DNA from 4 places in the Nocardioides zeae genome. Region 2 is predicted to be linked to each of the others. Evidence: predicted binding sites of a transcription regulator. Region 2 holds the regulator's gene; each other region holds the start of a gene.
The links. Region 2 encodes LexA, which represses DNA repair genes until DNA is damaged. Its sites were predicted from a motif close to TCGAACANNTGTTCGA; they were not measured.

Region 1 (2,197 bases), 1.6 Mb from region 2:
CCACCTGCCGCCCGCGGCCCGGCTCGCGACGGTGACGGGGGAGGAGGCGGCCGTGGCGGCCTATCTGGAGCACCTCGCCGTCCCGCCCCCCGTCGAGGTGCTCGGCCCGGTCCCGGTGCCCGGTCGGCCGGGCGCGCCGGTCGGGGACGACCCGCCCGAGGTGCGCGCGGTGGTGCGGGTGCCGGCCCGGGACGGCGCGGCCCTGGCCGCCGGGCTGGGGGCAGCGTCCCGCGAGCGCTCGGCGCGCAAGCTCGACGCCGTCCGCGTCCAGGTGGACCCCCCGTCGCTCTAGCCCGGCTTGCGTTCGTGCGTCGAGTTGGGTTGGACGGCGCGGCGGGTGCGTCGAGTTGGGTTGGACGGCGCGGCGGGTGCGTCGAGTTGGGTTGTACGGCGCGGCGGGTGCGTCGAGTTGGGTTGGACGGCGCGGCGGGGGCGTCGAGTTGGGTTGGACGGCGCGGCGAGCGCGTCGAGGTGGGTCGGACGGCGCGGCGGGTGCGTCGAGTTGGGTCGGACGGCGCGGCGGGTGCGTCGAGGTGGGTCGGACGGCGCGGCGGGTGCGTCGAGGTGGGTTGGACGGCGCGGCGGGTGCGTCGAGGTGGGTCGGACGGCGCGGCGGGGGCGTCGAGTTGTCAGTACGCCGCGGTGCAGCCGGGAGCTCGTCGCTGCGTACGTGACAACTCATCCACAGATCACCACCGAGAGGTGGTTATCGCACACATGTTCGACTAAAGTGGGGCCATGGATCGGGGGACCCAACACACGGCGACTGCGTTGATCGACGCGGTCCGCGAGCGCACACACGCTGCTCGTGTGGCGGAGGCGGCTGCGTTCGTCGCGGTGGGTGACTGGGCTGCGGCGCACACCTCTGAGGAGGTCGTAGGGGATCCGATCACGGCGTTGGGTGAATGGCACGACGAGTCCTACGCCGAGGCCCTGGCTGGTGACCACTTCCTCGAGCTCGGCGGCCCCGGGGCGCCGGTGGTGGCGGAGTTCTGCATCGGCGAGGTGGCCGCTGCTCGGGGGTGTTCGTTCGACGCGGCCCGGCGGTTGGTGGGGGATGCGGTGGAGCTGCGCTACCGCTTGCCCCGGGTGCACGCCCGGATCGCTGCGGGTGAGGTCGACGTGTGGCGGGGACGGCGGATCGCCCAGACCACGCGGACGTTGACGTTCGAGGGCGCGGGGTTCGTCGACCGCCACGTGGCGTACGTCGCGGCCAAGGCCACCGGTCCCGAGGTCGACCGGCTGGTGGCGGAGGCCGCGGCTCGGTTCGACCCCGAGACCTCCGAGGCGGAACGGGCCGAGGCCGACGGCGGCCGGCACCTGACGATCGAGCTGGGCGACGTCGCCTACGCGGACCCGCTCAGCGGCACCCTGCGCGGCACCGTCGACATCCACGGGACGCTGGACCTGGCTGATGCGCTCGACCTGGAACGCACCGTCGCGCACGTCGCCCGGCAACTGACTGACCTGGGCTGCGACCAGGACCACGACGTCCGCCGCTCCATCGCTCTCGGTGAGATCGCGCGGCGCTGCGACGGGGTGGCGACGTTGGAGTACGACGCGGACCAGCCGCCCACGCAGCCGCCCACGCCGGCGCGGACACGGCGGGAGGTGGTGCTCTTCGTCCACCTCGACCAGGCCGCCATCACCGGCGTCACCACCGGGTTCGGTCCGGGGATCGACGCCTGCACCGGCACGACCGGCATCGACCTCGCCCGCCTCGACACCCCCGGCGCACCGCGTGGAGCGGTGACGGTCGAGCAGGTCCAGGCCTGGTGCGCCAGCCCCGACACCACCGTCACGATCAAGCCGGTCATCGACCTCAACCAACACGACGCCGTGAACGGCTACACCCCACCGGACCGCATCGCCGACCACGTCAGAGCCCGCTGGCCCCGCTGCGTCTTCCCCTACTGCACCCGCTCATCGAGAACCGCCGACCTCGACCACTGCCGCGCCTACGAGGACAACGGCCCACCCGGCCAGACCTCGACCAAGAACCTGTACCCGCTGTGCCGGCGTCACCACCGCATGAAGACCCACCGCGAGATGACCACCGGCAACAAGTGGACCTACCGCCCCACCCATCCAGACAACGGCGAACCACCCAACGCACTCATCTGGACCAGCCCGACCGGCCTGCGCTACCTCGTCGACCGAGACGGCACCCGCCCCTGGCCACCAACGACCACCTAGC
Region 2 (2,197 bases):
CCCTCCGGGAACGGCACGAGGGGCGAGCCCGCCGTCGCAGGCCCGCCCCTCGCTCTCTTCCCCTGGTCCGGCAGGTCGGGGTCGAGTCGACCTGCCGGGATCGTGGGCGTCGCGGACCTGCCGCGACGCGGTGCGGCGTCAGCCGGCCGCGGGCACCTCGAGCTGGTCGCCGGCCATCAGCGCCCCGGAGCTCAGGTGGTTGATCGAGCGGATCTCGTCGATGACGTCCTGCACCGACTCGCCCGAACCGGCACGCGCCGCGGCGATGTCCCACAGCGTGTCGCCCGACTGGACGCGGATGGTCTCCGTCTGCCCGGCGGTCGACTCGTCGCTCGCGGCGGACACCGAGCCGAGGACGACGCCCAGGGCGAGCATGGCGACGAGACCGAGCACCAGCACCACCAGACGGCCGCGTCGCGTGAGGCGCAGCGAGCCCTGCGCCCGGGGAGCCGGGCGCGCCGGACGGACCGCGCGAACAGGACGGGCGGACCGGGTTGCCGGCAGCTGCGGGGCGAATGCGGTCGAGCTCATGGTGACCTCCTGGGGAAGTGTCGGGTCGTGACGAGCGATGTCTATCGACGGCCACCGACAGTTCTGGTCGGCGTCACCGCCGGACCCACCGTCGATCACACGTTCGATCGAACACCTGAGCGACACTAGAGCAGGTGTTCGATCGGATCAAGGGTGCGGTCGAACATTTCTTCGACGGCGTACCGACGGCGACACGGGACACGCCGGTCGAACAGATGTTTGAATCCGCACGGGTCCGACGACTAGCGTGCGGTCCGCGACGGTGTCCCGCCTGCAGCACGGCGCGGGGGCACCGAGCAGTCGACCGAGCGGCGAAGCGTCCGAGGGCGCGGAAAGAAGGACGGACATGGCGGCGACCAAGGACCCGGGCGACGACGCAGGGGTGACGGACGTGTCGGCGGTGCCGCAGCCCGGTGCGGGGCAGGCGCGCCTGACGCCGCGCCAGGCGCGCGTGCTCGCCGTCATCACGACCGCGCTCGACGAGCGGGGCTACCCGCCGAGCATGCGCGAGATCGGCGAGCAGGTCGGCCTCACCAGCTCGTCCTCGGTCGCCCACCAGCTCAAGGCGCTGGAGGAGAAGGGTTACCTCCGTCGCGACCCCAACCGCCCCCGGGCGATCCAGGTGGTCGGGCACGGCCTCGAGGTCGAGCGCGCGGCGCTCTCCAGCGCGGACGAGTCCGTCATCGACGAGACCGACATCGGCGAGGCGCGCCCCGCCGCGACGTACGTGCCGGTCGTCGGACGGATCGCGGCCGGCGGCCCGATCCTCGCGGAGCAGCGGGTCGAGGAGGTCTTCCCCCTCCCGCAGCAGCTCGTCGGGGACGGCACGCTCTACATGCTGGAGGTGTCCGGCGACTCGATGATCGACGCGGCGATCTGCGACGGCGACTACGTGGTGGTCCGCCAGCAGCCGACGGCCGAGAACGGCGAGATCGTCGCCGCGATGATCGACGGCGAGGCGACCGTGAAGACGTTCCAGCGCCGCAACGGGCAGGTCTGGCTCCTCCCCCACAACGAGGCGTACGACCCGATCGACGGCACCCACGCCACCATCCTCGGCAAGGTGACGGCGGTCCTCCGCCGCCTCTGATCCCGACTGCTCCGGGCCCGGTCGTCCCGGGCCCGGGGACGGCCGTAGGATCACGTCGAGGCCGTCCCCGAGGAGACCGCAATGCCGAGCGACACCCCGCGCTTCCCGGTGCTGGAGGCTGCCGACGGCTACCGGATCCGCGACGTGGACGCCCACGTCACCGCGCTGGTCGAGGAGATGCGTCGCGGCCGACGCACCGGCTTCCACCCCGGCCCCTTCGACCCCCGTCCGTTCCCGGCGGTGCACGACGCCCAGGTGTACGACGCGGGCGTCGTCGACGCCTGGATGGACCAGTGCTCCGCGGAGCTCGAGGCCCGGCGCCAGCACCCGTCCAACGGGGGCGGGTGGCAGGCCGGGGAGCCCTACGCGGGCGACCTCGACGACCCGCCGGAGCTCCGTGACACCGGCGTCCGGGACGACAGTACGCCCGACCACTTCGTCAGCAGCGTCCCGACCTGGGCCCGGGTCGTGGCCCTCGTGGTGATCGTCGCGCTCCTCGGCGCCTACGTGCTCTCCTTCTTCTGATCCGCGCGGGCCGCACGGATCAGGACGGCCCGCTCTCCGTCCCCACCCGTA
Region 3 (2,197 bases), 2.2 Mb from region 2:
CTGCCAGCTCGTCGACGAGCGAGGCGGGCACGGTGCGCGACGAGCCCTCGGCCGCGCCGAAGGAGGTGCCGACCTCCGGCCGCACGACGACGTCCCCGACCGTCGCGGAGAAGAGCGAGGTGAAGGAGCGCTCGAGGGTGTCGGAGAACATGAGCGAGCCGCACACGAAGGCGACCCCCAGCACGATCGCGAACGTGCTCATGACGAGGCGCACCTTGCGCCCCAGCAGGCTCTTCCAGGTGGCCCGCAGCATCAGGCCGTGCCGTCCGGGAGCGCGGCCGCCGTCATGCGTGTCATGACCGCGAGCACCTGCTCGCGGTCGGGCCGGCGCAGCTCGTCCACCACGCGCCCGTCGGCGAGGAACACGACGCGGTCGGTGTAGGCCGCGGCGACCGGGTCGTGCGTGACCATCACGACGGTCTGGCCGATGTCGTCGACGCTGCGGCGCAGCAGGGTGAGCACCTCGGCACCCGACCGGGAGTCGAGGTTGCCCGTGGGCTCGTCGGCGAACACGATGTCGGGGCGGCTCACGAGGGCCCGTGCGACCGCGACGCGTTGCTGCTGGCCGCCCGAGAGCTCGTGGGGCCGGTGGGACAGCCGCGGCCCCAGTCCGACCGTCTCGACGACCGACTCGAAGACGCCCGGCTCGGCCCGGCGCCCCGCGATGGAGAGCGGCAGCCGGATGTTCTCCTCCGCGGTGAGCGTCGGCACGAGGTTGAACGACTGGAACACGAAGCCGATGCGGTCCCGCCGCAGGCGCGTCAGCTCCTTGTCCCTCAACCGCGACAGCTCGGTCTCGCCGATCCGCACCGAGCCGCTGTCCGCCGTGTCGAGCCCCGCGCAGCAGTGCATCAGCGTCGACTTGCCGGAGCCGCTGGGGCCCATCACGGCCGTGAACTCGCCCTGGCCGAGGTCGAGGCTCACCCCGTCGAGGGCACGGACGCGGGCCTGGCCCGCGCCGTACGTCTTCACCAGGTCACGCACGCTCGCCGCCGCGGGGACGGTGGCGGCGCCGGCAGGGTCGTCGGTCATGCCCCGACTGTGGCACCCCGCACCCACGGCCCACCACCGGGGACGTCCCCCATCCCCACCCTGGGGATGGTCCCTGGCGATCGCACACGTGTTCGACTACGGTGGCGGGATGGACTTCCAGAGCACCCTCTTCGCGACGGCGCCCCCGCCGGGAGCCGGTGCGCTGGCTCCGCTCGCGCCGGGCATCGAGCGTCGCGTGTTGACGCAGGGCGCCTGGATCGACGTGCGTCGCGACTGGCTGGGGGCGCTCTCCGACGACGTGATGGAGGCGCTCGTCCACCAGGTGCCCTGGCGGGCGGAGCGCCGTCAGATGTACGAGCGGGTGGTCGACGTCCCCCGCCTCCTCCACACGTACGGCGCGGGCGAGCCCCTCCCGCACGCTGCGCTCGACTCGGCGCGGGACGCGCTGTCGGCGCACTACGCGGACGAGCTCGGCGAGCCCTTCACGACCGCCGGGTGCTGCTTCTACCGCGACGGTGCCGACTCGGTCGCCTGGCACGGCGACACCATCGGGCGCGGGTCGACGCACGACACGATGGTCGCGATCGTCTCCGTCGGCGACCCGCGACGGCTCGCGCTGCGACCCCGGGGAGGCGGCGCGTCGATCGCCGTCACCATGGGCCACGGCGACCTCGTGGTCATGGGCGGGTCCTGTCAGCGCACGTGGGAGCACGCCGTCCCCAAGGTGGCGCACGCCGGCCCGCGGCTGTCGGTCCAGTTCCGGCCGGCCGGGGTCTTCTGATCCGAGCGTCGCGGCGGCGCGTGCGTCCGCGCGGCATGCTGGAGGCGTGAGCGCCCCCGACGCCGACGCCGACCCCGACGACCTCGAGCGCGCCGTCCTCGACCTGTTGGACCGGCGCGCGGACGGCGCCACGATCTGCCCCTCCGAGGTGGCGCGCGCCGTCGCCGCCGAGGGCCAGGAGTGGCGCGACCTCATGGATCCGGTGCGCGCCGCCGTCGGCCGCCTGGTCGAGCGGGACGCGGTCGACGTGACCCAGCGCGGCGAGGTGGTGGACCTCGCGAGCGCGCGCGGACCGATCCGCGTGCGTCGACGCTCCTGAGGGACGGCCCCCGGACCGACCCACGGACGCCACGAGGCCCCCGCTCCTGGGAGCGGGGGCCTCGCGTTCGTTCAGCGGGGGGCGGGACTCAGAAGTCCATGCCG
Region 4 (2,197 bases), 370 kb from region 2:
GAGCGTGCCAGTGATGGCGGCCTGGTCGAGGTGCACGAAGAGCACCACCTCACGCCGAGTGCGTGTCGGCGTGGGCGGCTGCGTGGGCGGCTGGTCCGCGTCGTACTCGAGCGTGCTGATTCCGTCGCAGCGCCGGGCGATCTCTCCGAGGGCGATGGAGCGGCGTACGTCGAGGTCCTGATCGCAGCCCAGGTCGACCAGCTGCCGCGCCACGTGCGCGACCGTGCGTTCCAGATCAAGCGCGTCGGCCATATCGAGCGTCCCGTGGACGTCCACGGTCCCGCGCAGTGTCCCGGTCAACGGGTCGGCGTAGGCGACGTCGCCCAGCTCGATCGTCAGGTGCCGGCCCCCATCAGCCTCACCCCGTTCCGCCTCGGTGGTCTCGGGGTCGAACCGAGCCGCCGCCTCCGCCACCAACCGATCGACCTCAGGACCGGTGGCCTTGCCAGCGACGTACGCGACATGCCGGTCAACGAAGCTCGCCGCCTCGAACGTCAACGTCCGCGTCGCCTGCGCGATCCGCCGTCCCCGCCACACGTCGACCTCACCCGCAGCGATCCGCGCGTGGACACGCGGGAGGCGGTAGCGCAGCTCCACCGCATCACCCACCAACCGTCGCGCTGCGTCGAACGAACACCCACGAGCAGCGGCGACCTCCCCGATGCAGAACTCCGCCACCACAGGCGCTCCAGGGCCCCCCAGCTCGAGGAACTGGTCCCCGGCCAGGGTCTCGGCGTAAGACTCCTCGTGCCACTCGCCCAATGCCGTGATCGGGTCCCCGACGACCTCGTCCGAGGTGTGCGCTGCGGCCCAGTCGCCGACCGCGACGAACGCGGCCGCCTCTGCGGCGCGAGCAGCGTGTGTGAGCTCGCGGACCGCGCCGATCAACGCAGTCGCCGTGTGCTGGGTCCCCCGATCCATGACCCCACTCTAATCGAACACGTGTGCGATCACCACCTCTCGGTGGTGACCTGCGGATGACCGATCCGAGGCCGGCGGCGAGTTGTCACGTACGCAGCAACAAGTCCCCGCCCGCACCACGGCGTACATGACAACTCGACGCACCCGCCGCGCCGTTCAACCCACCTCGACGCACCGCACCGCGCCGTTCAACCCAACTCGACGCGCCTGCCGCGCCGTACAACCCACCTCGACGCACCCGCCGCGCCGTACAACCCACCTCGACGCACCCGCCGCGCCGTCCGACCCACCTCGACGCACCCGCCGCGCCGTACAACCCAATTCGACGCCCACGCCGCGCCGTCCAACCCAACTCGACGCCGTCATCCCCGCGGCACGATCCCGTCGCGCCACCCGTCGAGCGGGGCGTGGGCGCCGAGGAGGTGCGGTAGGGCGTGCGGGTCGCTCGGGCCGGTGTCGGGGAGGAACGTCCACGCCACCTCCGCGAACGTGTCGGCGAGGTGGCCCCCGACACCGCTCGGCAGGCGCAGGGAGGACCCCCAGGCGCGGGCGAGGAGACGACGCTCGGCGTCGCTGCCGACGCGGGGGACGTCGCCGGGTCCGGTGAGGACGAGCTGGACCCCGTACCCCGGCCCGGCCACCAACGTGTCGAGCAGCGGCACCGCCTCGCTCTCCCACAACGTCGGGACGTCGAGGAGCAGCAGCACGACGGGGCGGGCCAGCTCGGGGTCGAGCGCGTCGACCATGCGCTCCCGGTCGGCGACGGCGACGAGGTCGGCCCGGTGCACCAGGTCGGCCAGCACCCGCGTCAGCTGCGCCGCCCCGGTGACCGGCGGACCGGCGACCCCCGGAGGGAGCCCCGCGTCGCCCCGTGTGCCCCCCAGGTCGACGACGACGAGCCGGGGGCCGTGGGGCAGGAGGGACAGGACCGACCGCAGGGCCAGCGCGCGGGCCACGGCGGTGGCGGCACCGTCGCCGCCCTCGTCGGTGGTCACGAGGAGCGGGCGACCGGGGACCCCGCAGATCATCGGCAGGCGGAAGTCGGCGCCCGGCACCTCGAGCAGGTGCGGCAGCGTGATCTCCCCGGCGCGCACCGCCGGCGGCGGCACCGGCGGCACCGGCGCGGTGGGCGCGACGTCCCAGCGCGCGATCGCCGGGGGCAGCACCCGCTCGATGCCGGCCACCTCGGCCCGCAGCGCGGCGAGGTCCCGCAGGTGCGACTCCCGGGCCCGGCGGACGAGATCGTCCCGTCGCGCCTGCGCCTGCGCCCGCGCGG

Region 1: QE405_RS07935 (HNH endonuclease signature motif containing protein) is a predicted target of LexA. The motif match lies at 710-725, and genes of this name have one in related genera.
Region 3: QE405_RS10430 (alpha-ketoglutarate-dependent dioxygenase AlkB) is a predicted target of LexA. The motif match lies at 1,113-1,128, and genes of this name have one in related genera.
Region 4: QE405_RS01760 (HNH endonuclease signature motif containing protein) is a predicted target of LexA. The motif match lies at 935-950, and genes of this name have one in related genera.

Annotation. Positions count from the first base shown of each region.
Region 1 covers NZ_JAUTAN010000001.1:1,655,117-1,657,313, reverse strand. Annotated here, with positions in the region: gene QE405_RS07940 (primosomal protein N') at 1-292, shown strand, start outside; gene QE405_RS07935 (HNH endonuclease signature motif containing protein) at 898-2,196, shown strand.
Region 2 covers NZ_JAUTAN010000001.1:12,354-14,550, reverse strand. Annotated here, with positions in the region: gene QE405_RS00050 (LysM peptidoglycan-binding domain-containing protein) at 139-531, opposite strand; gene lexA (transcriptional repressor LexA) at 878-1,621, shown strand; gene QE405_RS00040 (hypothetical protein) at 1,703-2,146, shown strand.
Region 3 covers NZ_JAUTAN010000001.1:2,182,012-2,184,208, forward strand. Annotated here, with positions in the region: partial or broken gene QE405_RS10420 (ABC transporter permease) at 1-253, opposite strand, end outside; gene QE405_RS10425 (ABC transporter ATP-binding protein) at 253-1,032, opposite strand; gene QE405_RS10430 (alpha-ketoglutarate-dependent dioxygenase AlkB) at 1,142-1,774, shown strand; gene QE405_RS10435 (DUF3253 domain-containing protein) at 1,821-2,093, shown strand; gene groL (chaperonin GroEL) at 2,182-2,197, opposite strand, start outside.
Region 4 covers NZ_JAUTAN010000001.1:385,362-387,558, reverse strand. Annotated here, with positions in the region: gene QE405_RS01760 (HNH endonuclease signature motif containing protein) at 1-921, opposite strand, end outside; gene QE405_RS01755 (hypothetical protein) at 1,284-2,197, opposite strand, start outside.